DNA from 4 places in the Arthrobacter sp. NQ4 genome. Region 1 is predicted to be linked to each of the others. Evidence: riboswitches for the same ligand, from Rfam matches in the RefSeq annotation. Region 1 holds a riboswitch; each other region holds the start of a gene.
What was found. A riboswitch is a leader RNA that binds a small molecule or an ion and turns the genes downstream of it on or off. The one in region 1 is predicted to bind thiamine pyrophosphate.
Positions count from the first base shown of each region.

Region 2: another riboswitch for thiamine pyrophosphate. It lies ahead of thiC (phosphomethylpyrimidine synthase ThiC); the one in region 1 lies ahead of PUN51_RS08895 (ECF transporter S component).
Region 3: another riboswitch for thiamine pyrophosphate. It lies ahead of PUN51_RS00570 (FAD-dependent oxidoreductase); the one in region 1 lies ahead of PUN51_RS08895 (ECF transporter S component).
Region 4: another riboswitch for thiamine pyrophosphate. It lies ahead of thiD (bifunctional hydroxymethylpyrimidine kinase/phosphomethylpyrimidine kinase); the one in region 1 lies ahead of PUN51_RS08895 (ECF transporter S component).

Region 1 is NZ_JARETC010000004.1:75,190-82,111, reverse strand. Features, by position in the region: gene PUN51_RS08915 (glutamate--cysteine ligase 2) at 1-309, opposite strand, end outside; gene PUN51_RS08910 (UDP-N-acetylglucosamine 1-carboxyvinyltransferase) at 379-1,902, opposite strand; gene PUN51_RS08905 (energy-coupling factor transporter transmembrane component T family protein) at 2,033-2,833, opposite strand; gene PUN51_RS08900 (ABC transporter ATP-binding protein) at 2,830-4,377, opposite strand; gene PUN51_RS08895 (ECF transporter S component) at 4,377-5,000, opposite strand; TPP riboswitch at 5,068-5,208, opposite strand; gene PUN51_RS08890 (heme-degrading domain-containing protein) at 5,295-5,837, shown strand; gene PUN51_RS08885 (iron-containing redox enzyme family protein) at 6,027-6,922, shown strand, end outside.
Region 2 is NZ_JARETC010000007.1:201,546-208,467, reverse strand. Features, by position in the region: gene PUN51_RS13805 (hypothetical protein) at 1-36, opposite strand, end outside; gene PUN51_RS13800 (VOC family protein) at 178-1,053, opposite strand; gene PUN51_RS13795 (amidohydrolase family protein) at 1,152-2,234, opposite strand; TPP riboswitch at 2,312-2,419, shown strand; gene thiC (phosphomethylpyrimidine synthase ThiC) at 2,415-4,241, shown strand; gene PUN51_RS13785 (alpha/beta hydrolase) at 4,238-4,972, opposite strand; gene ffh (signal recognition particle protein) at 5,076-6,659, opposite strand; gene PUN51_RS13775 (glucose-6-phosphate dehydrogenase) at 6,744-6,922, shown strand, end outside.
Region 3 is NZ_JARETC010000001.1:131,370-138,291, forward strand. Features, by position in the region: gene PUN51_RS00550 (DUF3107 domain-containing protein) at 1-31, shown strand, start outside; gene PUN51_RS00555 (hypothetical protein) at 90-392, shown strand; gene PUN51_RS00560 (thiazole synthase) at 464-1,279, opposite strand; gene thiS (sulfur carrier protein ThiS) at 1,284-1,520, opposite strand; gene PUN51_RS00570 (FAD-dependent oxidoreductase) at 1,517-2,818, opposite strand; TPP riboswitch at 2,811-2,929, opposite strand; gene thiE (thiamine phosphate synthase) at 2,957-3,706, shown strand; gene PUN51_RS00580 (RNB domain-containing ribonuclease) at 3,746-5,251, shown strand; gene PUN51_RS00585 (DEAD/DEAH box helicase) at 5,544-6,922, shown strand, end outside.
Region 4 is NZ_JARETC010000002.1:489,401-496,322, forward strand. Features, by position in the region: gene rpmA (50S ribosomal protein L27) at 1-115, opposite strand, end outside; gene rplU (50S ribosomal protein L21) at 177-485, opposite strand; gene thiD (bifunctional hydroxymethylpyrimidine kinase/phosphomethylpyrimidine kinase) at 749-2,269, opposite strand; TPP riboswitch at 2,277-2,374, opposite strand; gene PUN51_RS06125 (Rne/Rng family ribonuclease) at 2,555-5,950, opposite strand; gene PUN51_RS06130 (vitamin K epoxide reductase family protein) at 6,389-6,922, shown strand, end outside.

The sequences.
Region 1 (6,922 bases):
CACCCTGGCTCCGTGCTTCCGGGCTGCCTGGTCGGCCAGCGCCCGGCCTGCCCGGATCTGCTCCAGCAGGCCGCCGTACTCCCGGCACGGCCGGGTCTGCGTCTCGATCTGCTCAAGCTTGAGCTCGGCACTCAGGCCCATCTCGTCGTCGTAATCCGCCTGGTTGCCGGCATGGCGGCCATCCAGGTCCACGGGAAGATCGTCGGCTGCGACGCGGTGGCTGGCGAGGAGGGCGTCGGCCAGGGCAAGCGGCTCCCCGGACTCCGGATCAACGATCAGGAGTTCTTCCTCTACGCCAAATGTACGCATACGAATATTCTGCGGCAGCGGGCGGCCATTGGAACCGTGGCCCGCCGTTCATGACGAAGCGTGAATGGGTCAGTCCTGGAAGTACTCCACCTTGGCGCCGATGGTGTTCAGCCGCTCCGCCAGGTCCTCGTAACCACGCTCGATCACATAGATGTTCCGCAGCTCGGACACACCCCGCGCTGCGAGCATGGCCAGCAGGAGGCAGGCGGCAGGCCGGAGCGCGGGCGGGCAGCCCACCTCGGCGGCGCGCCACTTGGTGGGTCCGTTGACGTAGATCCGGTGCGGGTCCAGGAGCTGCACCTGCGCGCCGAGCCGGTTCAGCTCCGTCAGGTAGATGGCGCGGTTCTCGTACACCCAGTCGTGGATCATGGTCTGGCCGTGGGCGTTCGCAGCAATGACGGCGAAGAACGGCAGGTTGTCGATATTCAGCCCGGGGAACGGCATGGGGTGGATCTTGTCCTCCGGGGCACGCAGCTCGGAGGGTTTGGTGGTCACGTCCACCAGGCGGGTGCGGCCGTTGCGGGCCATGTACTCGCCCGAAATCTCCAGCTTCTGCCCCATCTGGCCCAGAGTGGCCAGTTCGATCTCCATGAATTCGATGGGCACCCGGCGCACGGTGACTTCGGAGTTGGTGACGATGCCGGCCGTGATGAGGCTCATGGCCTCGATGGGATCCTCGGAGGGGAAGTATTCAATCTCGGCGTCGATTTCCGGCTGCCCGGTGATCTTCAACGTGGTGGTGCCCACGCCTTCAATGGTGACGCCGAGCATCTGCAGGTAGAAGCACAGGTCCTGCACCATGTAGTTGGGGCTGGCGTTGCGGATCACGGTTGTTCCGGCGCGGTGCGCCGCGGCCATGATCGCATTTTCGGTGACGGTGTCCCCGCGTTCGGTGAGGACGAAGGAGCGGTCCCGGGTATCGGCGGGCGGCGCCTGCACGGTGTAGAAACCTGCGGTGGCCTCCACTGACAGGTCGAACTCGCGCAGTGCCTGCATGTGGGGTTCCACGGTCCGGGTGCCCAGGTCGCAGCCGCCGGCGTAGGGAAGCCGGTACTCACGGGACTCATCCAGCAGGGGGCCCAGCAGCATGATGACGCTGCGGGTCCGGCGTGCCGCGTCCACGTCCATGGCGTCCAGGTCCAGGACGGCAGGGCGGCGCAGGCGGAGATCCGTGTCATTGAGCCAGGTGCACTCGACACCGATGCTGGTCAGGACCTCGACGATGCGGTTGACTTCCTCGATCCGGGCCAGGCGCCGGAGCACTGTGGTGCCCCTGTTGATCAGGCTGGCGCACAGCAGGGCGACGCCGGCGTTCTTGCTGCTGTTGACGTCGACGGCTCCGGAGAGGGTGCGGCCGCCTTCCACCCGCAGGTGGGTCATCTGCGGCTTGGCCACGTTCACGATGCTGCGGTCAAAGATGTTTTCCAGCCGCTGGATCATTTTCAGGCTCAGGTTCTGCTTGCCCTGTTCCATCCGGGCCACGGCGCTCTGGCTGGTGCCAAGTTCGGCGGCCAACTGCCCCTGGGTCCACCCTTTCTCGCTCCGGGCGTCCCTCAGCATGGCGGCAACGTGTTCAGCGGTCTCCTGGATCATACCGCGAATATATCATAAATGAGTTATCCAGCCTTCGTGGCAGCTACCCGCGGGCGCGGAAGGGGGCTCCAGGAGGGCGGTACCCATTCGGTGCGATAGGGAGCCCCTGCCTGTCCCCCGGGCGGGTGGCTTAACTCCCCAGCCACACCATATTCCAGGTACCGGCCGTAACAGCTGCGAAAAGGGCGAGTCCGGCCACCAGGACGCCGCCTGCCACCACCCAGAGGTCCAGCGGGCTGAAGGTGGACACCCGGGCCCAGGTCCGCCGGCCGCCTCCGAAACCCCTCGCCTCCATGGTGACGGCGAGCCTCGATGCACGGCGGATGGCCTGGACCAGCAGCCCGAAACTTTGCCCGAGCGTCGCCGTCACCCGCTGCCCCAGGCTGCCCCGGGCGCCTACGCCGCGGGCACGCCGCGCCATCCCGATGGTCTGCCATTCCTCGGCCATGAGCCCCACCAAGCGCATCGCAGCCAGGGTTCCCAGGACGAACCGGTGCGGCAGGCGCGCCTTCTGCGCGAGCGCGTCGGCGAGGTCGGTGGGATCGGTGCAGCTCATCAGGAGCACCGCCGGGAGGGCGATCGCAAAACCGCGCAGCAGGAATCCTATGCCGAGCTGGAGGGAACCCTCGCTCATGGTCCAGATGCCGGCGTCGAGCAGGATCCTGCCGCTGTCCGGTGCCAGGATGGCGGTGCTCCAGCCTCCCACGGCAGCGGCGAGGATCAGCGGCCAGCCGCGCTGCCACAGCAGGGACAAGGTGAGGCCTGCCAGGGGAAACAGCAGAAGTTCGAACACCAGGGCCACGGACGCGGACACCCAGTCGATGGACAGCGCCAGGACGGCCGTGATGAGCAGGACGGCCGCGAACTTGCTCAAGGGGTTGGCGCGGGCCAGGAGGGCGTGGTTGCCGCTCAAGGTGAGTTGCTGCCTCATGGCGCCACCGCTTCCGCCACGGCCATCCGCAGTTCCGCCCCGCCGAGCGCCTCCGTGAATTCGGCATCATGGGTCACGGCTACCACCGCGGTGCCGGCATCAAGGAGCTCGGACAGGAACGATGCCAGCTCGGCCCAGGTATTGGCATCCTGGCCGAACGTGGGCTCGTCCAGGATCAGCACCTGGGGGCTGGCGGCCAGGACGGTGGCCACGGACAACCGCCGCTTCTCACCGCCGGAGAGCGTATAGGGGTTGGCGTCCACCAGCTGGGTAAGGCGCAGCCGCTCCAGCAGTTCCTCAACGCGGTCCTCGCCGTGCCCCAGGTGCCGGGGGCCGAAGAGCAGCTCGTCAAGCACCTTTCCGGTGACGAACTGGTGCTCCGGCTCCTGGAACACCGTGCCCACCCGCGAAATCAGCTGCTCGGCCTTCCACTTGTACGGATCGATGCCGGCACCGCGGCTGAGGTCCAGCGTCGCGGACACTTTTCCGGACACCGGCTCAAGCAGCCCTGCGAGGGTCAGCGCGAACGTGGACTTGCCGGCACCGTTGGCGCCGGTGATGGCAAGGGCCTGCCCGGCACGGACCTGCGCGGCCACGCCTTCCTGGACCGGGACCGGCGGGATCTTCCGGAAGCCTTTGCGGCGGGGGCGTTCGCGGGAGACGCCCAGCTGCTCTGCGGCCAGCAGGAGGCTGCCTGCACCGGGAGCCGGGACGGCGGCGCGGGCGCGTGTGGCCGGCACATACCCGGGCACCCACACGCCGGCAGCGGCCAGCATGGTCCGCGCCTCCGTAAGGACTCGGTCCGGCGGCCCGTCCAGGAGCACTGCAGGATCCGCGGCGGAGCCGGGCTGCAGGACCACGATCCGGTCCACGAGGTCCTTCCAGACGGACACCCGGTGCTCCACCACCACCAGCGTCGCCCCGGTTTTGTCCAGGGAACGGGCCACGGCGTCGCGGACCTCCAGCACGCCGTCCGGGTCCAGGTTGGCGGTGGGCTCGTCCAGCAGGATCAGTCCGGGACGCATCGCCAGGATGCCCGCCAGCGCCAGGCGCTGCTTTTGGCCGCCGGAGAGGGCCGACGTCGGGTGGTCCAGCGGGAGGTGGGCGAGCCCGACGTCGGCAAGTGCCTCGTGAACGCGCGGCCAGATGGCGTCGCGGGGCACCGCAAGGTTTTCGGCGCCGAAGGCGACGTCGTCCCCCACCCGCGACAGGACCACCTGGGTCTCCGGGTCCTGCTGCATGAGACCGGCGCGGCCGCGCCGTGCCCGGGGCGGGGCTCCGTCAACCAGCAGCGAACCGGACTCGTCGGCGTCGCCTGCCTCGCCGTCGTCGTTTATGTCTCCCAGGACGCCGGCAAGGGCGTGCAGCAGCGTGGACTTCCCGGCGCCGGAGGGCCCCAGCAGGAGCACCCGCTCCCCGGGGGCGATGTCCAGGTCAAGGCCGTGGACGGCGGGCTTGGCCCGTCCGGCATGCCGCCATCCCCAGCCGCGGGCGGCGATGGCGGCAGGCTGGACCGTGCCGGAGGCGTCCTGGGAGGGTGCCATCAGGAGAAGACAGGCTCCGTGGCAGCCTTACGGGACGCGAAGGAGCTCAGCACGCCGGTGCGGGCCAGGCCGCGGGTGGCAAGCCAGGACAAAGCGCCCGCCAGGATGGCCCCGGAAAGGGTGGTCAGCACGATGTAGGCGAGCTTGTCCGCGCCGGAGTACGCAATGTTCCAGCCCCACGGGGCAAACGAGTCATTCAGGCCGCAGAAGAACCCTGCCGCGGCGCCGGCCAGCAGCGATACAGGCAGGTTGAACTTGCGGTAGACGACGATCGCGAAAATGATTTCCGCGCCCAGGCCCTGGATGAAACCCGAGAACAGGACCGAGGCGCCGTACTGGGAACCCATCAGCAGTTCGCCGGTGGCGGCTACGGTCTCGCAGAACAGGGCGGCTCCGGGCTTGCGGATGATGAGCATGCCCAGCACCCCGGGAATCATCCAGCCGCCCGCCAGCAGTCCGGTCAGGGGCGGGTAGGCGGCGTTCATGGGGGCGGACAGTGCGGCGGCCCCCTGGTCCCATGCCCAGAAAATGACGCCGCCCGCGATGGCCACCAGGGCGGCGACGACGATGTCCACGACGCGCCAGGACTTACTGGTGGTCTTCTTGATTGCTGCAGTACTCATGTGATCCTCCTGGGAAACAGGAGGGGAAAGTGGACCCGGCTGCCGGCCTGTGGCCGTGCATCCGCGACACTTTGAGAACTCGACTCCCTTGCGCCGGTACTAACCGGATCAGGTTCGAGGGTCTGCGGCTGTCCGCACTCTCAGCGCCCACCTGCGGTGCCCGGCCTGCGCCAGGATGCCCGACGGCGGCGCTCCCCTGTCGTTTTTAGTGTTGCTTTGTGGTTGGGTAACGCTGTTCATTTCGCCCAGTTGGGCGTGGTCAAGTTTACACCTGGCAGGAGTAGATTGAGGGCCATGACCGCCAATCCACCGGATGTGACCGGGTTCGATCCTGATTCCAGCGACGCCCAGCCGGAGGGCTCACTGGAGGCGCAGATTGCCCGCATCGAGGCGGAGGTCCGGGAGCTCCAGTTCCCCGGCTTCTCGCTGGACGATGCGTTGAACCTTGGCCTGCTCCTCGTTGAACTGGGCAAGGAGCGGTCGTTGCCCATCGCCATCGACATCGCCAAGGGTGAGCAGGTGCTGTTCCATGTCGCACTTCCTGGCGCCACGCCTGACAACGGCCACTGGATCCGGGCCAAGCAGCGCACTGCCCTCCGGTACGAGGTGCCCTCCCTCCTGGTGGGACTGCGTGGCCGGCTGGGCGGCGGCCGGATCGAGGACAACGCCTGGTTCGACCAGTCCCGCTATGCGGCACACGGGGGCGCGTTTCCGATCCACGTCACGGGCGTTGGGGTGGTGGCTTCCGTGGCGGTGTCCGGACTGCCGCAGCTGCAGGACCACGAACTGGTGGTTGAGGCACTGCGCGACATCCTGGGGTCGGCGCTGGACGAGTAGCGCCGGCCAACCAGCCCTGGCTGACCAGGCGCAGCGGGACAAGCACCCGTACATGCCAGGCGGCAGCAGGCTGCTTAGCTTTCATTAGTAATCATGCTTACTATGTTGTCCCCGGGGTACAACCACCACAGGGAATGGGAGCACCTTCGGCGTCCCTTCCCGGAACCGGCGCGGCAACCAAGGAGCACCATGAGAATCCCGGACACCAGAGGCCCCATCAGCAGCGCCCTCTTTGCGGCCCTGTCCAAGGCCCCTGATGCAGCCACGCCCGAGCTGGACGGGCTGCACCGGCTGGTCGCGGGGCAGGTGGCCCGAACCGGTGACATCATCGCCGACGAAGACATCCAGCTGTCCCTCTTTTGCCTCTACGAACTGCATTATTCGGGCCTGGACGGGGTCAGCGACGCCTGGGAGTGGGAACCGGCCCTGATCAGGGTCCGGCGCCTGATCGAGGAACCCTTCGAAGCCGCCCTTCGTGCCGCCGCACGCCAGGCCGCCGGTGACGCCGACCTGCCCGCCGGGATTGCCATGACCAGCGATGCCGTTGCCGACGTCCTTTTTGGCCTCGCCGGTATGGACACCGGTCCCAGCGTTTCCCGCTTTGTCGCACGGAAGGCAAGCCTGGAGCAGCTCAAAGAGTTCTTGATCCACAAGTCCGTGTACCAGTTGAAGGAAGCGGATCCGCACACCTGGGCCATTCCGCGGCTCACCGGCCGGGCGAAGGCTGCCCTCGTGGAAATCCAGGCGGACGAATACGGCGGCGGCAGGCCGGAACGGATGCACAGCGCGCTGTTTGCCCGGACCATGCGCGGGCTGGGCCTGGACGACAGGTACGGCGCGTACGTCGACACCATCCCGGCCGTCTCCCTCGCATCCGTGAACCTCATGTCGCTGTGCGGCCTGAACCGGCGGCTCCGCGGGGCAATCACCGGCCACCTGGCCATCTACGAAATGACTTCATCCCAGCCCAACCGTTTCTACGGCAACGGATTCCGCCGGCTCGGTTTCGCCGCGGATGTCACCCACTACTTCGATGAGCATGTGGAGGCCGACGCCGTGCATGAGCAGATTGCCGGGCGGGACCT
Region 2 (6,922 bases), on a different contig from region 1:
GTCATGGGTGGCGACAAAGATCTCGGTGAAGCCCATGGCTGGTGCCCTTCTTCCGTTGGCGGAGCTGCGCGCCGGGCGCTGCCTGCCGCCCGGCCGTACGGGATCAGCCTAGTAGCTGCGGGGCGGCCGGCGCACACCCGCGGTCCGCCCGCGCAGCGTGGCCCGGGGCGGGATTAATCAGCGGACGGCCACGCGGATCCGGTTCCGCCACGGGTCCTCGAACCTGAGTTCCGAACCGGTGTGGTGGGCGGGCACCCCGGCAACCTTCAGGCGGTCGGTCAGCGCCCCGACGTCGTCCCCTGACGGAACCTCGATGAGCACCTCACCCAGCCCAAGGGTGTCCTTGCGCGGACCTGCGCCGCGGCTGTTCCAGACGTTCATGGCCATGTGGTGGTGGTAGCGGCCTGCGGAGACGAACAGTGCCTGCCCGTGCCAACCCGCGGTCTTTTCGAAACCGAGCGTTCCCACATAGAAGTCGCGGGCGGTCTGCACATCGCCAACCTGGAGGTGGACGTGGCCTACGCCGGCCGCCGTCTGCCGCTGGCCTTCCAGGGACTCCTCGGTGAGGTACTGCTCAAGGTAGCGCTGCGGCGGGAGCGCCAGGCTGTCCATGACCACGTCGGTCCCGTTCCAGGACCAGTTGCTGCGGGGGCGGTCCCAGTACAGCTCGATGCCGTTGCCCTCGGGGTCGGTGAAGTAGAAGGCTTCGCTGACCAGGTGGTCGGCACTGCCCGTGAAGGCCCGCGGCTCGTACTGGGCAGCAGTGGCGACGGTCGCGGCCAGGGAGGCCTGGTCCTCGAAGAGCAGCGCGGTGTGGAACAGGCCCGCCTCTCCCCTGCCGGGAAGGTGCAGTCCGGGAGCCGGCGCAAGGTGGACCAACGGCCGGCCCAGGCGGCCAAGGTAGAGCCCGCCGTCCTGCTCCGCCACCACCTCAAGGCCCAGCGCACGCTGGTAGTAGTCGGTCATGACCTTCATGTCGCCCACTTTGAGCATCACGGTGCCCATGGCGAGGTCGGCAGGAAGAAGATCCTGGCTGCTGGCTGATGCGGTCATTGAAGGCTCCTTGCATTGGCGGCCGTCCCATTGGCGGCCTGTCACCTATTAAAATTACTTGAAGCTTCAATTTATTCCAAGCCCCCGTGAACCGTTTGTCAGCGAATGATCCGCCCGCCCAGCACCACGTGCTCCAGCGCCGTAATGGCCTTCGGTACAGCCCGCGGATCTTCCCGGCATACGACGACGTCGGCGCGGGCCCCCTCTTCCACTCCATCCGCTCCCAGCCAGCTGCGTGCTGCCCAGCAGGCGGAGTCGAGGGCCGCGTCCATGGGGAGGCCGGCGGCGTGCAGGGCGAGGATTTCGTCGGTGATCCTGCCGTGCCGGATCACGCTGCCGGCATCGGTGCCGGCAAAGATGCGCACACCCGCTGCGTGGGCTTCCGCCACCCGCTCGAGCCTGCGTTCCCATAAGGCGCGCATGTGGGCTGCATAGCGCGGGAATTTCGCGTCCGCCTGGGCCGCAATGTCGGGGAAGGTGGCGATATTGATGAGCGTGGGCACGATCGGTACGCCCTGCTCCACGAACCGGGGCAGGTGGCGGGACAGGAGCCCGGTGGCGTGCTCGACGCAGTCGATACCGGCGTCCAGCACCTGGTCCAGGGTGTCTTCGGCGAAGCAGTGCGCCGTCACCCTGGCGCCTTCGTCGTGCGCCGCCTGGACGGCATCGCGGACGACGGCGGCGGGAAACGACGGCGCCAGGTCACCGGCGCTGCGGTCAATCCAGTCACCCACCAGCTTGACCCAGCCGTCGCCGTCGCGCGCCTGCTTGCGGACGGCCTCCACGAGGCCGTCCGGTTCAACTTCCTCAGCGAAGCCGCGCAGGTAACGGCGCGTCCGGGCGATATGGCGCCCGGCACGGATCAACACCGGGAAGTCCCTGCCACCCTGCATCCAGCGGGTATCCGCCGGCGAGCCGGCATCCCGGACCAGGAGGGTTCCGGCGTTGAGGTCCGCCTGCGCCTGGTCCCTGGCGGCTGCGGGCTCCACGGGGCCCGCAGGGCCCAGGCCGATGTGGCAGTGGGCGTCCACGAAGCCCGGCAGGACCCAGCCGTCGAGTACCCGGCCGGGAGGAGTGTCCGGCTTGTTGAACGTGAGCCTTCCGTCCACCGACCAAAGTCCATGCCGCACCCGGTCCGGCGCGGTCAGGACGGGTCCACGGAAGTGGATGATGTCTGCCATGGGGCTCCTTTCGATGCCCGGTCAGGCTAGCACCGCAATTATGACAAGCCTGGTTCAGGGGCCTGTGGTAGCTTCGTTCCTGACCACACGGGTGCCCTTGCAGGGGCTGAGATCGGGCTGACGCAGCCTGCGACCGTTGAACCTGTCCGGGTAATGCCGGCGAAGGAAGTGAGTATTCCCTTGAGTACGCAAAACACGCAGTTGAACCCTGCCCTGCTGCCGTCCGCCGGGGAGCCCGGCGACACATCAGTTCCGCAGGTAACCCAGTCCCTGAAGTCCCATTCCCTCGCCTACCTTGCGGATGAGGCGTCCGGGATCCGGGTACCGGTGACGGAAATTTCCCTTGAACCATCACCCAACGGCCAGCCGAACGCACCCTTCCGGACCTACCGGACTGCCGGACCCGGCAGCGACCCCGTCCGCGGGCTGCAGCCCTTCCGCGCAGAGTGGATCGCCGCGCGCGGGGACACCGAACCCTACGGCGGCCGGGAGCGCAACCTGCTCGACGACGGCCGCTCGGCCGTGCGCCGCGGTGCTGCCTCCGCGGAGTGGAAGGGCGCACAGCCGGTGCCACGCCGCGCCGTCGACGGCCGGACGGTGACGCAGATGCACTATGCCCGGCAGGGAATCGTGACGCAGGAAATGCGCTTCGTGGCGCTGCGCGAAAACTGCGACGTTGAGCTGGTCCGCAGCGAGGTTGCTGCCGGCAGGGCCATCATCCCGAACAACATCAACCATCCGGAATCCGAGCCGATGATCATTGGCAAGGCTTTCCTGGTGAAGATCAACGCGAACATTGGCAACTCCGCGGTGACGAGTTCCATCGCGGAGGAGGTGGACAAGCTGCAGTGGGCCACCCAGTGGGGTGCCGACACCGTCATGGACCTCTCCACCGGCGACGACATCCACACCACGCGGGAGTGGATCATCCGCAACTCCCCCGTGCCGATCGGGACGGTGCCGATCTACCAGGCGCTGGAAAAGGTCAACGGCGAGGCCAACGCCCTCACGTGGGAGATCTTCCGCGACACCGTGATCGAACAGTGCGAGCAGGGTGTGGACTACATGACCATCCACGCCGGCGTGCTGCTCCGCTATGTCCCGCTGACGGCCAACCGGGTGACCGGCATCGTCTCGCGCGGCGGCTCCATCATGGCCGGCTGGTGCCTGGCCCACCACCAGGAGAACTTCCTGTACACGCACTTCGACGAGCTGTGTGAAATCTTCGCCAAATACGACGTCGCCTTCTCCCTGGGTGACGGCCTCCGCCCTGGTTCCACGGCGGACGCCAACGACGCCGCGCAGTTCGCGGAGCTGGACACGCTCGCCGAGCTGACGCAGCGGGCCTGGGGGTACGATGTCCAGGTGATGGTGGAGGGGCCCGGCCACGTTCCCTTCCACCTGGTCCGTGAGAATGTGGAACGGCAGCAGGAGCTGTGCAAGGGTGCGCCCTTCTATACCCTGGGCCCGCTGGTCACCGACATCGCTCCCGGCTACGACCACATCACGTCGGCAATCGGCGCCACCGAGATTGCCAGGTACGGGACCGCCATGCTCTGCTACGTCACGCCAAAGGAACACCTGGGCCTGCCCAACAAGGACGACGTCAAGACGGGTGTCATCACCTACAAGATCGCGGCGCACGCGGCGGATCTGGCCAAGGGCCACCCGGGGGCGCACGAACGGGACGACGCCCTGTCCAAGGCACGGTTCGAATTCCGCTGGCGCGACCAGTTCGCCCTGTCCCTGGATCCTGTGACCGCGGAGGCGTTCCACGACGAGACGCTTCCCGCTGAACCGGCCAAGACGGCGCACTTCTGTTCCATGTGCGGCCCCAAGTTCTGCTCCATGCGGATCAGCCAGGACATCCGTGACGAATACGGGTCGGCAGACTCGCAGGCGGCACTGGCGGACATGGCATCCGGCATGCGGGAGAAGAGCCAGGAGTTCCTGGCCAAGGGCGGCAAGGTGTACCTGCCGGAACCGACGGTCGCTGCCGGCAGCTAGGACGCCCGGGCGGGCTGGCTTCGGCTGACCCCGCTGATGAACTGGCGGATGGCCCGGTCCCCGTCCAGGGAGTCCTGGGGCCGGTGCCCTCCCGCGGCAACGCGGTGCAGGGCACCGGTCTCCCTGAGGTACCCGGCAATTTCCTCATAAAGCGGCTCCCAGCCACCGGTCAGGACCAGCGTGGGGACACCGGGAACAATATGCAGCGGCGCATCCCAGGACGGCGCCTGAAGGCGCAGCCTGCGGGCGGAGCGTTTTTCCTCGATGGTGGCCGGCTGCTGGAGGTCGGTGGCGTAGACGCGGCGGACGAATTCGCGCTGGAAGTCGTCGTCACTGAGCTGGTGGCGGACGTCGAAAAGCGGCTGCATCAGGCTGATATGCGCGGCCGTGGCCGGCAGTTCCGCCGTCAGCGACAGGCAGGCCGGTTCCACCAGGGTCAGGGAAAAGACCAGGTCGGGACGTTCCACCGCGGCCATCATGGCGGGGATCGCCCCCTGGGAGTGCGCCACCACATGTCCGCCGGCGGCCCCGCGGCCATCGTCGGCAAGCGACCTTAGGATGATCGCGGTGTCTTCCGTGAAGGAGGATTCCAGCGGCTCCGCGGCGGAATCGTAGCCGTGCCTGCGGAGGAACAAGGCATCATAGGCAAGTCCCATGCCGTGCTGGCGGGGCCATGCGGCGGCGCCAAAGGTACCGGCGCCGTGCACGAACACTACCCTCTGCTTGAACATATCCCAACCCTATTCCACGGTGCCGGCATCCCAACGAAAAAGCGCCAGGTGTCGTCTTGAGCGGTCAAAACGGCACCTGGCGCTTCCCGATGTTGGGGAACTGCTACTTGCCCATGAACTTGTCGAAGCCCTTGGGAAGGTTCAGCTGGGACGGGTCAAAGTCGCCGCCCTGCTGGCCGAAGGCCGCGCCGGTGGGCAGTGCCTTGGCAGCGTTGGCCCGGCGGGCCTCGGCCTCCTTGCGCTCCTGCGCAGCCTTGGCCGGGTTTCCCGACTTCGGCTTCTTTTTCGGCGCGTTCTTGGCGTTCTTGCGCGCACCGCCGCCGGCTCCGGGCAGGCCGGGCATCCCGGGCATTCCCGGCATGCCGCCCTGCGCCATCTTCTTCATCATCTTCTGGGCCTGGGCGAAGCGCTCCAGCAGGCCATTGACCTCGGAGACGTGGACACCGGAACCACGGGCGATGCGGGCGCGCCGTGAGCCGTTGATGATCTTGGGGGCCAGCCGCTCGTGGGGGGTCATGGACCGGACGATCGCCTCGACGCGGTCAATCTCCCGCTCGTCGAACTGTTCGAGCTGCTGCCGGATGTTCTGCGCGCCCGGCATCATCATGAGCATCTTCTTCATGGAGCCCATGTTGCGGATCTGCTGCATCTGGGCCAGGAAGTCTTCGAGGGTGAAGTCTTCCTGGTCGGCGAACTTCTTCGCCATGCGGGCAGCTTCGTCTTTGTCCCAGGCCTTTTCGGCCTGCTCGATGAGCGTGAGGATGTCGCCCATGTCGAGGATGCGCGAGGCCATCCGGTCTGGGTGGAACAGCTCGAAGTCGTCCAGGCCTTCACCGGTGGAAGCGAACATGACCGGCTTGCCGGTGACCGACGCAACGGACAGTGCGGCACCACCGCGGGCATCGCCGTCGAGCTTGGACAGCACGATGCCGGTGAAGTTCACGCCTTCGTCGAACGCCAGGGCGGTGTTGACGGCGTCCTGGCCGATCATGGAGTCGATCACGAACAGGACTTCGTTGGGGACGATGGCCCGGCGGATCTGGCGGGCCTGCTCCATCATGCCGGCGTCCACGCCAAGGCGGCCGGCGGTGTCCACGATGACGACGTCGTGCAGCTTCTGGCGTGCTTCCTCCACACCGGCGCGCGCGACGGCGACCGGGTCACCGGCGGGCTGGTCCAGCTCCGTGGAGGTGGCTCCCGGGTGCGGGGCGAAGACCGGCACGTTGGCGCGCTGGCCCACCACCTGGAGCTGGGTGACGGCGTTGGGGCGCTGGAGGTCGCACGCCACCAGCAGGGGGCTGTGGCCCTGGGCCTTCAGCCACTTTGACAGCTTGCCGGCCAGGGTGGTCTTGCCCGCACCCTGGAGGCCGGCCAGCATGATGACGGTGGGGCCGTTCTTTGCCAGCCGGATCCGCCGGGTCTCGCCGCCGAGGATCTCCACGAGTTCCTCGTTGACGATCTTGACGATCTGCTGGCTGGGGTTCAGGGCAGCCGAAACCTCGGCGCCGAGTGCGCGTTCGCGGACGCGGCCCGTGAATTCACGGACCACCGGAACGGCGACGTCGGCGTCCAAAAGGGCACGGCGGATCTCGCGGACAGTGGCATCAACATCGGCCTCCGTCAGGCGGCCCTTGCCGCGGAGATTCTTGAAGGTTGCTGTCAACCGGTCAGAGAGTGAATTGAACACGCGCCGTGAACTTCTTTCAGGAGATGATCGGGACTCGACTATCTAGGGTATCAAGTCAGGCACGGTAGATGGCATGCTGGCAAAATGACGAGCCAAACAACTGTCAAGACCCTGCTCATCCTCGGCGCCTCGGGCGACCTCACGGGCCGGCTCCTCCTGCCGGGCCTCGCCCGCCTTGTTGCGGCAGGCCGGGCGGAGGGCCTCAGCCTGGTGGGCGCGGGTTCGGATCCCTGGACACCGGAACAATGGCGGGAGCGGGTGGA
Region 3 (6,922 bases), on a different contig from region 1:
GGTCCGGCGCGTAGGTTTCGGCCAGTTCTAGTCCGGCCCGTTTCACCCTCTGCCCGTCCCCGGGCCACCGCAGTTTCCCAAGGAGATCCATGCTTTCGCTGACCATCGTGGTGCTGGCAACCGTCGCCGCCGGCTTCGTCGTCTGGGCCAATGACAAGCGGCATGCCAAATACGGTGCGGCAGTTCCTGCCGGTGTTGCCGCGGGTGTTGCGGCGCTGGCCTGGATCATCCTGATCACTGCGGGCTTCGGCTACCTGCCGGGGACCACCTGGCTTCCGTGGGTCCTGCCCATGGTCCTGGGAGTAGCTGCGGCCATCGCCGCCGTCGTCTACCTGGGCCGTACCCGCGCCCGCCGTGACACGGAACGCCTGACTGTTATTCTGCGGCGCTGACCGCCGGCAGGGCAGTACATACGCGTGTGGCCACCACCCATCCGGGCGGTGGCCACACCTGTATCAGGAGGTCAGAGGAACTCCGCCCGGCCCTCCATTGCGGAGGAGGCAAGGGCGTGCTCCCGGCGCGGGATGCGCCCGGCGGCCCTGGCCATCCTGCCGGCGATCACTGCGTGCTTGAATGCCTCGCCCATGAGCGCGGGGTTCTGGGCACGCGTCACTGCCGTGGCCAGCAGGACGGCGTCGCAGCCCAGCTCCATGGCCAGCGCGGCGTCTGACGCCGTGCCGATGCCTGCATCCAAGACCACCGGCACCGACGCGCGGGAAACGATCAGCTCGATGTTGTGCGGGTTCAGGATCCCCAGTCCGGTGCCGATCGGGGCGCCCAGCGGCATGACGGCGGTGGCGCCGAGGTTCTCCAGCCGCAACGCAAGCACGGGGTCGTCATTCGTGTAGGCGAAGACCTTGAACCCGCGGTTGACCAGCTGCTCCGTGGCGTCCACGAGTTCCACGGCGTCCGGCAGGAGGGTCTGCTCGTCGGCGATGACCTCCAGTTTCACCCAGTCGGTCTCCAGGGCCTCCCGCGCCAGTTCGGCGGTCAGGACCGCATCCCTGGCCGTGAAGCAGCCGGCCGTGTTGGGCAGCACGCGGATCCCATGGTCCACCAGCAGCTGGAACAGCGAACCGGTTTCAGCAGTGGAGTACCGGCGCATGGCCACCGTGGTCAGGGCGGTGCCGGAGGCCAGCAGCGCTGCGCCCAGGCCGTCCAGGCTTGGTGCCCCGCCCGTGCCCATGATGAGCCGGGATCCGAGGGCGACGCCGTCAATCACCAGGGCGTCGGCTGCGCCCGCGTTTCCGGCGGGGTTGATGGTGCTGGTTTCGGTCATGGCGTCAGCCTCCCTGTACTGCAGTGACAAGTTCAATATCGTCGCCCTCGGCGAGCGCGGTGGCGAACCACTGGCTGCGCGGCACCACCTGGGCATTATGTGCGACGGCGACGCCCAGTTTCCCGCCGTCCGTTGCCTGTCCGTTGGGTGCCAGCGGGCGTCCGGTGACCTGGCTGACGAGCGTGGTGATGGAGGCGCCGTCGGCCACCTCGTGCGTGTTTCCGTTCAGGGTGATGTTCACGCTGTCTCCTTGATGTGGGGTGTGGTGGCGGCTGCCGCCGGCCGGGAGAACCGCTCCGGGCTGAAGGGCGACCAGCGGGAATCTGATGTCCCGTCCAGCAGTGCCGTGCAGATGGCGGCTGCGGCGGGGGTGAGCAGGACGCCGTGCCGGAAGAACCCGGTGGCGATGATGAGTCCCGGGACATGCCCGGCGGCAGGGTTTCCGGACCCCGGATCCACCGGCACGCGGCCCAGCAGGGGCGCGTTGTCGGGGGTACCGGGGCGGGCCCGGGCGGTGCACTCGAGCAGTTCCAGTTCAGCGACGGCGGGCACCAGCGCCTGAGCGTCCCGCAGCAGCTGGTAGACGCCTCCGGCGCTCACGGCATCGGAGAGCGCGTCCTCGCGCTGGGTTGCCCCGATCACCACGGTCCCGTCCTGCCGGGGGACGATGTAGACGGGGACTCCGTGCACCAGCCCACGAACCGTGGAGGTCACCAGGGGCTGGAGGTGCTGCGGAACGGCGAGACGGAGTATGTCCCCGTGGACTGGGCGCAGTGGCAGGTCGAGGCCGTCGGGCAGGCCGCCAAGGTCCCCTGCCTGCAGGCCGTTGGCCACGATGGTTTCCGTTGCCAGGACGGTGCCGCCGCCGGCGAGGCTGGCACCGGCAACCGTTCCGCCCTCCCACAGCAGGCCGGTGGCCCGGTCCGGCACGGCATACCCGTCCACCGCGCCCGCGGCGGCCAGCTCCGGGGACGTCAGTGCAACGCCCGCGAGGGCCAGCCGCAGGGCCGCCACCAGGCGCCGGGGGTCCACTTGGTGGTCCGCGGGTGTGTCCAGGGCACAGGCGATGGCGGGGCTGAGGAGCGGCTCGCGTTTGCGGGCTTCGCGCACGGCCAGGGGCTCCACCCCCAGTCCGTTGGCCTGTTGTACCGCGCGGAGGTCCATCAGCGCGCGGCGGTCCGCGGCGTCGGCACCCACGGCGAGTGTCGGCGTCGTCAGGTATCCGCAATCCGCCCCCGTCGCGCCGGCGATCCCCGCGGCGAACCCTGGCCAGCGGGACGACGCCTCAAGCATCAGTTCCAGGAGGTCCTCCTCCTGGTAGTGCAGTTCGCTGACCGGGGCCAGCATGCCCGCGGCGGCCCAGCTGGCACCGTTTCCGGGTGCGTCGTCGATCAGGGCAACGGAGCGTCCGGAACGCTGCGCCTCCCAGGCGATGCCGTGGCCCACCACTCCCCCGCCGATGACGGCGACGTCGGCCCGGACAGTGGAGTTTGCGCTGGCGCCTTCGGGCCCGGGGAGACTGTCAACGGGGTTGCGCATGTGGTTCCTTCCCTACGCCGGCATTAACCGGATCAGGTCAAGCGGTCGGCTCTGACGCCCTCTCAGCCCGGCGCTTTATGACAGCTGCCGCGGGCTCCCGCAGTACCAGCCCAGTTTAGAGGAACTAGGCTTGCAGGCATGAATGTGTCCGCCTCATCCCTGCCCGCCGGCCCCCACGCCCCAGCCTCCGCTGCCCTCCCCGCCGAAGTTGCCAACGCCGGCCACATTGACGCCCTCAAGGCAGCGCGCCTGTACCTCTGCACCGACGCACGGACTGCGCGCGGCGATTTCGCGGACTTCGTTGACGCCGCGTTTGCCGGCGGCGTGGACATCATCCAGCTGCGCGACAAGACCATCGAAGCCGCAGAGGAACTGGACCTCCTGGCGGTCCTGAAGGAAACAGCGGTACGCCATGGCCGGCTGTGGGCCGTCAACGACCGTGCGGACATCGCCGTGCTGTCCGGGGCGCCGGTGTTCCACATCGGCCAGAAGGACCTTCCGCTGCCGGCAGCGCGGACGCTGGTCAACGGCAACGCGGCCATTGGGCTCTCCAGCCACACCACTGACCAGGTGGACGCCGCTTTGGCCGCAACGGTGGGGCCGTCCGGGCTGGACTACTTCTGTGTGGGTCCGGTCTGGGCCACGCCCACCAAACCCGGCAGGGCCGCCGTCGGCCCTGAACTGGTGGCATATGCCGCCGAAGCCTCCCGGCAGGCCGGAGATCCCGTGCCATGGTTTGCCATCGGCGGCATCGACCACGGAAACGTCCGTGACGTGGTGGAGGCCGGTGCCGGCAGGATCGTGGTGGTCCGCGCCATCACCGAAGCACCCGACCCCGCAGCCGCCGCCGCCTCCCTTCTCGACGCGCTGGACGGCACCGGCTCCTGAGCCTGCTTAATTCCGGGACTTGGGGATACGCTGATTTTTGTGTCACATCATCGGTTGGCCCCCAACGTCCATGACCACAAGAACGCCCTGGAAGAGGCGCTGGGCCTGCTGCGGACGGAACTTGAACTGCCGGGACCGTACCCCGCCGAAGCAGTGGAAGACGCCCGCGCCGCCGTCGCCGCGCTGAAACTGCCGTCCTACGACCTGACCGCCGTCGGATTCGTGACCATCGATCCGGCGTCGTCCACGGACCTGGACCAGGCAGTGTTCATCGAACCGGACGGAAACGGCTACCGGGTTATGTACGCCATCGCCGACGTTCCGGCGTTTGTTGCTCCGGGCGGCCCGCTGGACGCCGAGACGCGGCGCCGCGGACAGACGTTCTACGCCCCGGACGGCCGGATCCCGCTGCACCCCGAGGTGATCAGCGAGGGCGCCGGAAGCCTGCTGCCCGGCCAGGAGTGTTCGGCTTTCGTCTGGGACTTCACGCTCGACGGCGACGCGACAGTGCTGTCCGTGGGCGTCCGGAGGGCGCGGGTCATCAGCCGTGACAAGCTCAGCTACAAAGGCGCCCAGGCCGATCTCGACGCCGGGACTGCCTCCCCCGTACTGGGCCTCCTCCGCGAGGTGGGACTGAAGCGGGTGGCGCTGGAACGGGCACGCGGGGGCGCCAGCCTGAACATGCCTGAGCAGGAGATCGTCCAGTTGCCCGACGGCGGCTACCGGATCGACGCTGTTCCGCAGCTTCCCGTGGAGGACTGGAATGCACAGATTTCGCTGATGACCGGAATGGCCGCCGCGCAGCTGATGCTGGAGGGCAAAGTGGGCATCCTGCGCACCATGCCTGCCCCGGATGAACGGTCCCTGCGGCATTTCCGGCTGCAGACCGAGGTGCTGGGCAGGCCATGGGACGGGGAGGTCAGCTACGGCGAGTACCTCCGGTCCCTCGATCCCACCGATCCGCGGCAGCTGGCCATCATGCACTCAGCCGGCATGCTGTTCCGTGGCGCGTCCTACACAGCTTTCGACGGCACTGTCCCGGAAGACGGCATCCAGTCGGCCATCGGCGCAGCCTATGCCCACACCACCGCGCCGCTGCGCCGCCTGGTGGACCGCTTCGTGCTGGTCATTTGCGAGGCCCTGAGCAACGGCGGCGACGTTCCTGGCTGGGCGCGGGAGGCCCTGCCGCTGCTCCCGGGCATCATGGCGGGATCGGACCAGCTGGCCTCCCGCATGGAACGCCTGGCCCTGGACACCGTGGAAGCGGCGCTGCTGCTGAACCACATCGGGCAGGAGTTTGATGCGATCGTCATTTCCGGATCCAAGCCGCAGAACGGAAACGGCAACGGGAATGGCAAGAATGGAAACGGGAACGGGAAGAACGGCAACGGCAACGGGAACGGAAGTTCGGGGATCATCCAGATCGCCGAACCTGCGGTGACTGCACGCTGCGCGGGCGAACTGGAGTCCGGCACCAAGGTCCGCGTCCGGCTGGTTTCCTCCGACATCACCACCCGGCAGATCCACTTCGAACTCGTTTCCTGACGGGCCGGCGGGCCGCCTGGGCGGGCCGAAACCGTGTTTCCGCGCCTGTACGGCTAGACTGGAGGGGTAGAACTGGATGCCCGGTCGTTGATTTCCTTGATTTGAAACCAACAAGCCCGCCCCTACGCGATCTTGAGATGTACCCGTTGGTCACCAGTGCCAGCATTTAGATAGCCCGCGATCGGCTTCCACTGGAATCGCTTGCGCGCCTGAGCGTGCTCCGGAGCGGCCAGCTTTGGCCGGCCCGTTGAGCAGGCAGCGCCATTGCCCAAATGAATAAGGAAACTCCCCTGTGAGTGAATTGCATACCCACCAGCTCCTGAGCGATGAGTCCGGCACGGAAACCATCGAGCCGGAAGAAACCATCATCTCCGACGAGACGCCGCACGAGATCGCGGAGAAGTCCTTCGCCGACTACAACGTCCGCGCAGACATCGTCGAATCCCTGGCCGACGCCGGCATCACCCACCCCTTCCCCATCCAGGCCATGACCCTGCCGGTCGCCCTGGGCGGACACGACATCATCGGCCAGGCCAAGACCGGTACCGGCAAGACCCTGGGCTTCGGCATTCCGGCGCTGCAGCGCGTGATCGGGCAGGATGATCCCGGCTACGCCAAGCTGGCCGTGCCCGGCGCACCGCAGGCCCTGGTCATTGTTCCCACCCGCGAACTGGCCGTTCAGGTGGCCGGGGACCTGGTGACGGCATCGCGGAAGCGCAACGCCAGGATCGCCACCATCTACGGCGGCCGCGCCTACGAGCCGCAGGTCGAAGCCCTCAAGCAGGGCGTCGAGGTAGTGGTGGGAACCCCCGGCCGGCTGATCGACCTTTTCAAGCAGAAGCACCTGAGCCTGAAGAACGTCAAGATCGTGGTGCTGGACGAAGCCGACGAAATGCTGGACCTGGGCTTCCTGCCGGACGTGGAGACGCTGATCGCGGCAACGCCCGCCGTCCGCCAGACCCTGCTGTTCTCCGCCACGATGCCCGGGCCGGTCATCGCCATGGCCCGCCGGTACATGACCCAGCCCACGCACATCCGCGCCGCGGATCCGGAGGACGAGGGCCTGACCAAGCGCGACATCCGCCAGCTGATCTACCGTGCGCACAGCATGGACAAGACCGAAGTGGTGGCACGCATCCTGCAGGCCCGCGGCCGCGGGCGGACCATTATCTTCACCAAGACCAAGCGCACCGCCGCCAAGGTGGCCGAGGAACTGGTGGACCGCGGGTTCGCCGCCGCCGCCATCCACGGCGACCTGGGCCAGGGCGCCCGCGAACAGGCGCTGCGCGCCTTCCGCAACAACAAGGTCGATGTCCTGGTGGCCACCGACGTTGCCGCCCGCGGCATCGACGTCGAGGACGTTACGCACGTCATCAACTACCAGTGCGTGGAAGACGAGAAGATCTACCTGCACCGCGTGGGCCGCACCGGTCGCGCCGGCAACAAGGGCACCGCCGTCACGTTCGTGGACTGGGACGACATGCCGCGCTGGGGCCTGATCAACAAGGCGCTGGGGCTGAGCGTGCCGGAGCCGGTGGAAACCTACTCTTCCTCGCCGCACCTCTACACGGACCTTGACATCCCCGAGGGCACCAAGGGCCGCCTGCCCCGCGACAAGCGGACCCTTGCCGGCGTCGACGCCGAAGTCCTGGAGGACCTCGGCGAGACCGG
Region 4 (6,922 bases), on a different contig from region 1:
GGACGATGATCTCGCCTGCGGAAACTACCTGGCCGCCGAAGCGCTTGACGCCGAGGTACTGAGCGTTGGAATCGCGACCGTTGCGAGTGGAGCTCGCGCCCTTTTTATGTGCCATCTGAAATGCCTGCCTCTAAATTCTGGGGAATCTGTTGAAATACCTGAACAGTAACCGGTGGTTACTTGATGCCGGTGATCTTGACCTTGGTCAGTTCCTGGCGGTGACCCTGGCGCTTCTTGTAGCCGGTCTTGTTCTTGAACTTCTGGATGACAATCTTAGGACCACGCAGGTCCTGGAGGATTTCAGCCGTAACAGTTACCTTGGCCAGGTCAGCGGCGGCGGAGGTGACCTTGTCACCATCAACCAGGAGCAGTGCGGGCAGCTCGATGGTGCTGCCGGCTCCACCGGCGACGCGGTTCAGGGTAACGAAGTCTCCAACGGAAACCTTCTCTTGGCGGCCGCCTGCGCGGACAATCGCGTACACCACTTGGGAACTCACTTCTCTCGACGTTTATTACAAAATTTGCGTGCGGAACCGACTCGGAAAAGCCAGGGTTCTCGCTGTGCCTCAACGCCGTGGGGTCATAACCCAAGTGTTGGCGTAAGCACCGAAGATCCAGAATACGCTAAATCCATCTACGGCCGCAAATGAGGCTGGTTCCGGCGGCCCGGCTGTGGTAGTAACCACACCCCGACAAGCTGCACCGCAACCATGCCCCTCCATAATAGCGGCGGTGCTGCCCGCAGGGGTCAGGCATGCAGCCTCGGCGCGTCGAAGAATTCCACTTCCAGGCGGCAGGACTGCCTGAAGGCGGTCACCATCGCCGCCTGTTCATGGTCGGAGGCCTTCCGCCCTGCCGCGTCCACGATGGCGATGGCCCGCCGGGTGGCTTCGGCGAAGCCCTCGTCGGCGTAGGTCCGGAGCCAGGCTGCGTAGGCGTGGCCGTCAGGCGCTCCCGAGGCGAGGAACTGGGCGTGCAGCTTTTCCCCTACCTCGGCGTAGAGCCAGAAACAGGGCAGAACAGCGGCGGCCAGGACGGCGTAACTTCCCGACGCCGACGCTGCAGTGAGGTGGTCCACGTAGGCCTTGGTGACGGGGCCAAGTCCGCCCTGGGCAGGGCGGGTGCTGAGCCATGAGCGGTGCAGCTCCGACTCCACCTCCAGGCATTGCTGCGAGGAACCGGCCCAGAACAGCTGCTCCGCTTCGGAGGGGGCCAGGGCACTGGCCCGGGCGAGGACGCGGGAGTAGCCGTTCAGGTACAGGGCATCCTGCGCCAGGTAGTAGGCAAAGTCCTTCTCAGCAAGGTCTCCGGAGGCCAGGCCGCGGATGAAGTCCAGGGCGTAGATGTCCGCCACGTCCTGCTGGGCTTCCGTCCACAGCCGGGCAGCGAAAGCGCCTTCCGCGGGGGCCGGCCGCACATGGTGGAAATGGTGCACGGGGCCGTTGCCCTGGCCCACCTCAAGCTGCTCCGAGTTCTCAAGGGCGCCGGCCAGCCATGGCTTGACCGTCAGGAGCGATGCCTCCCAGTCCCCAAGGCGTGCCTGGACGGTGGCCATCGCGGAGGACAGGGAGCAGCCGGTGCCATGGCTGTTGCGGGTGGAAATTCGTTTGCCGTGCACTTCCACCACTTCCTGGGACAGGAGGCCGGCCGTGTTGACCAGCGCGTCCGGGCAGTCTGCACCCGCGAGGTGGCCACCCTTGACCAGCACGGTGGCTCCGGTGGCTTCGGCAAGGCGCCTTCCCTGGTCCAGCGCCGCCGGCCAGGTCCCGGCAGGGTCCCCGCCCACCAGCATGGCAAGCTCCGGGAGGTTGGGAGTGATGAGGTGCGCCAGGGGCAGCAGTTCGCGGAGGGCAGCCTCCGCGGATTCCTTCAGCAGCCGGTCACCACTGGTGGCCACCATCACGGGGTCGAGGACCACGACGGCGGGGCGCACCTTCTCCAGCCAATGCCGGACAGTGCGGATGACGCTCTCGTCGCCCAGCATGCCGATCTTGACCGCGTCGATGGAGATATCGTCGCTGACCGCGTCCAGTTGTTCGGCGAGGAAAGCGGCCGGAGGAACGTGGACAGCCTGCACGCCACGGGTGTTCTGTGCCGTCAGGGCGGTGATGGCAGCCATACCGTATCCGCCGTGGGCGGCAATGCTTTTGAGGTCGGCCTGGATGCCGGCGCCACCGGACGGGTCGGAGCCCGCGATCGAGAGGACCCGCGGGACGTCCCGGCCCGGGGGCAGCGCGGTGGGAACGCCGGAGGCAGCAGGAAGGGGCATGGAAAGGGTCGAAGACAAGAGACATCCCTTCGCCGGTACTAGCCGGACAGGTTCAACGGGTCTGGATCTCAGCCGGCCTTCTGCGCGGCACCCCGTGTCGGTTTCCACCCTAGCCCGTAGGCCGCACCAGGAGGAAAGGATGACAGCCCTCGGGTCAAGGAAACAACAACCTCGCAGCAGCAGGAATCCCCGCCACACGGCCGATTCCCACGGCGCTTCCCGGGTGAATCGTCCGCAGGACGGGGATTCCTTACTGCGTGGCCGTTTGGCCGGTAACTCCTGCGCCTAGAGCTCCGAGGCAGGCACACCCACGCCGAGGATGATGGGTTCCTCGGGCGCCTTGCCCGGTTCCGCCGGTGCCTGCTGGGGCTTCACGGGTTCGGGAGCCTTGGCCGCGTGCGAATGGCCTGCGCCTGCCGCCTGGACGTTTTCGTGATGCTGGACGGCGGTCTCGTTGGCGGCACCCTGGGCACGGCTGGCGGCACGGTGGCGCCGCGGCCTGCGCTGCCGCGACTGCTCCAGCGTGTGGTCGGAGTAGTCCTTTCCGGCTGCAGCTTCCGTTGCGGCGGCGCGGGCTTCCGCTCCCCCGCCGTCGTGCTGCCGTTCCGGCGCCGCAGCCTCCGGCACCTTCACGGCCTCGGCGGTCTTGGCAGGCGCGTTCTCCACAGGGGAAGCCGGCTGCCCAAGGTGGGCGAACGCTTCCGCGAGCCGGTCCAGGGTGAGGGCGGGCAGGGGATGCTGTTCCTCAGCATGCTCCACGAACGGAAGCGGGACTTCCTCGCCTCCGAACGTCAGGACAGCCGCAGGACGTGCCGGGGCATCGGCGTCGTGCTTCTCCTCGACGGGCGCCGGCGCAGGCTCCACGGAAGGCACCTGCCGGGCTGCCGCCACCTCATCGTCATGCAGGTGGGCAGCGTGGGCCGCAGCGGCAATGTTCGCCAGGGCAAGCCTGGTGGCCTCCGCCTTGGCGTGCCGCTCGGCGTCCGACGGGTCCGGCTGGACCGTGTGCACGTGGACGGCAGGTGCCGGGGCCGCTTCGGGCTGCTGCCCGCCGCGTCCGCGCCGCCGCTTGCGTTCAGTACGCACGCCGGGCTGGGTATTGTCGTTCCGCTGCCCTTCCGGACGGGCTTCCGCGTGGGCTTCGGGCCGGTTGTCGGTGCGCTGGACGTGGTGCTCGGCGGCAACGATGTTGGCGCGGCGGTGCTCCACGGGATCGTCGTGGGTCACAACGCCACGGCCGGCGCAGGCCTCGCACTGTTCGCCGAAGACTTCCAGCAGTCCGGTGCCCATGCGCTTGCGGGTCATCTGGACCAGGCCAAGCGAGGTGACCTCGGCCACCTGGTGCTTGGTCCGGTCACGGCCCAGGCACTCCACCAGTCGGCGCAGGACCAGGTCGCGGTTGGATTCGAGCACCATGTCGATGAAGTCGATCACGATGATGCCGCCGATGTCGCGCAGCCTCAGCTGGCGCACCACTTCCTCGGCTGCCTCAAGGTTGTTCTTGGTGACGGTCTCCTCAAGGTTGCCGCCGCTGCCGGTGAACTTGCCCGTGTTGACGTCCACCACGGTCATCGCCTCGGTACGGTCGATCACCAGGGAGCCGCCGGAGGGCAGGAAGACCTTCCGTTCAAGCGCCTTGTGGATCTGCTCGTCGATGCGCCAGGCGGCGAAGATGTCCTGGTCCTTGGTCCACTTCTCAAGGCGGCCCACAAGGTCCGGCGCCACATAGGTGACGTAGGCCTCGATGGTGTCCCAGGCTTCCTCACCGGAAACGATGAGCTTGGAGAAGTCCTCGTTGAAGACGTCGCGGACCACCTTGATGGTCAGATCGGGTTCGCCGTAGAGCAGCTCGGGAGCCAGGATCTTGGTGGACGTGGACTGGCTTTCGATGCCCTCCCACTGGGCGCGAAGCCGGTTGATGTCGTGCGTCAGCTCTTCCTCGGAAGCGCCCTCGGCCGCGGTACGGACAATCACACCGGCGTGCTCCGGCAGGCGGTCCTTGAGGATGCGCTTGAGCCGGTTGCGTTCGACGTCGGGCAGCTTGCGGGAGATGCCGGTCATGGAACCGCCGGGTACGTACACCAGGTAGCGGCCGGGCAGGGAGATCTGGCTGGTGAGGCGGGCACCCTTGTGGCCCACCGGGTCCTTGGTCACCTGGACCAGGACGGTGTCACCGGACTTCAGCGCGTTTTCGATGCGCCGCTGCTTGCCCTCCAGGTTGACGGCCTCCCAGTTGACCTCGCCCGCGTACAGGACGGCGTTGCGGCCGCGCCCGATGTCCACGAATGCGGCTTCCATGGACGGCAGCACGTTCTGGACCTTGCCCAGGTACACGTTGCCGATCAGCGAGTCCTGCTGCGTCTTGGACACGAAGTGTTCGGCCAGGACACCGTCTTCGAGGACGGCGATCTGGATTCTGTCGTCGCGCTGGCGGACGATCATCTGCCGGTCCACGGACTCCCGGCGCGCCAGGAACTCGGCCTCGGTAATGACCGTGCGGCGGCGGCCGGTGTCACGGGATTCGCGGCGGCGCTGCTTCTTGGCCTCCAGGCGGGTGGAGCCCTTAACGCTGGTCACGCGGTTGCTCACGGGTGCTTCACTGACGGCGCGCGGCGCACGGACCCTGGTCACCGTGTTGGGCGGGTCGTCATCCCCGCCGCCCGTGAGTTCAAGGTCCTGGTCCCCGCGGCGGCGGCGGCGCCGGCGGCGGGAGGTTACACCGTCCTCCAGCTGGCCGGCGGTATCCTCGTCAGCCTCGTCCTCGGCGTCAGCCTCAGCGCTGCCGTCCTCGTTGTCCTCTTCCGTCCTGTCGCCGATGCGGCTGCGGCCCCTGCGGCCACGGCTGCGGCGCCGGCGGCGGCTGGAGGAATCGTCGGTGTCTTCGGTCTCTTCCTCTTCAGGCTCCTCCGCGACGGGCGCGGCGGGCCGGACCACGGTGCTGAGGTCCGGTGCCTGGAAGAGCACGGACGTCGGCGACGCCGGTTCCAGGAAGAGGGAGCCAAACGGGCTGGCGGCGGCGCCGCCGTCCTTCGTTCCGGCGGCGTCAGGCGCCTGCTCCTGCCGGGCGGCCTCCGGTGCGGCGGCAGCTGCGGGCGCGGCGGCGGGTTCCTGGGCGGCGGGCTCCTGCGCCTGCTCCACGTTCTGCGCGGCGGCCTGGTCCGCGGCTTCGGGCACCACGGCTTCGGGCCCGGCCGGTTCCGGCGCCACTTCGGCGGCGGCTGCGGAGGCCGCTTCCGGGGCGGAAACCGGCGACGCAGCCTTGCGGGTAGCTACCCGACGGCGGCGGACCGGCTTGGTTTCGGCGTCTGCCGTTGTGTCCGGGGCAGGAACGGCAGCGGCGCTTTCATCAGCTGCACCCGACGCGGTGGCGGGGGTGCCACTGGGGGCAGCGGCGGCCGGTTCCGCTTCGGCGGCGAAAGCGGGCAACGGTTCTGCTGCGTCCGCCTTCTTCCGGGACAGGGTGCGCCGGGCGGGAGCCTTGGCCGCTGTGGTGGCCTCTTCAGTGCCGGCTTCTTCAGCGGCGGGTGCTTCGGCAACTTCCGGTGCCGTGCTCACGGCATCCGTGGGGGCGTCCCCGGCCCTGGAAGCCGCCTTGCGGCGGGTCCGCGGAGCCCTCTTGGGGGCAGCAGCGCCGGCAGCCACTGCTTCGTCGTTAACGGCCAGCTCTTGATCATTGTCCATATGTGGCAACACTCCTGCCCCTGACGTACCGCCACATCCGGCACCCATTGGGGCACATATTGTCAACACCCGCAGGCATTGACAGAAGTCAAGTGGATACTCCCAGGTTCGCACCGTCATTGGGGTGCGGCAGCCCGTGGGAGCCGGTGGATGTTCTGAAAACCCGTTGTTCTGCGTGCCACAACCAGGTGCCGCCCAATGGAGTCGCGGGTGTGCCGGAAGAATCCAAAGCCTGCCCTGCTCATCATTGGCGGTCTTGGGAACAAACCACCGGACCGGAGTCCGAATGTGGATCGGCTTCCAGCCACGTTCATTCTCTCATACCCGCGCTGGATCGCCGCGGAAGCGGGCGTTGCTGTTCCCGTTGCTGTGTGGTGGGTCCAGCCACCGGCGTTACAATCAGGCACAGGAGCACCGGACGAAAAGGACGCAACACCCATGCCCAGCATCTCCCCCGTCAGCGCCCATGAAGAGGAACGCGCCGCCGATCCGCAGACCAGCGCCGCCGGCAGCATCCCGCGCATGGCCCGGAACCGGCCCTTCGGCTGGCTGCTGGTCATCACCGGAATCGTCGGCTGGCTTGCCTCCGGGACCCTGGTCCTGGAAAAACTCGAAGTGCTCAAGGACCCCAACCACACCACCGTGTGCGACGTGAATCCCTGGATCTCCTGCGGCCAGGTCATGCAGACCTGGCAAAGTTCGCTGTTCGGCTTCCCCAACATGTTCATCGGGATCGTGGCCTTCGCCATCACCATCACGGTGGGCATGGCCCTGCTGTCCGGGGCGACCTTCGCCCGCTGGTACTGGCTGGGACTGCAGGTGGGCGTCACGCTCGGCTTCGCGTTCGTCGTTTGGCTGTGGTCCCAGGCTCTGTACGCCATCCACATCCTGTGCCCGTTCTGCATGATCGTCTGGGCGGCCATGATCCCGCTTTTCGTGTGGACAACCATCCGGAACATCACGGCCGGTGTC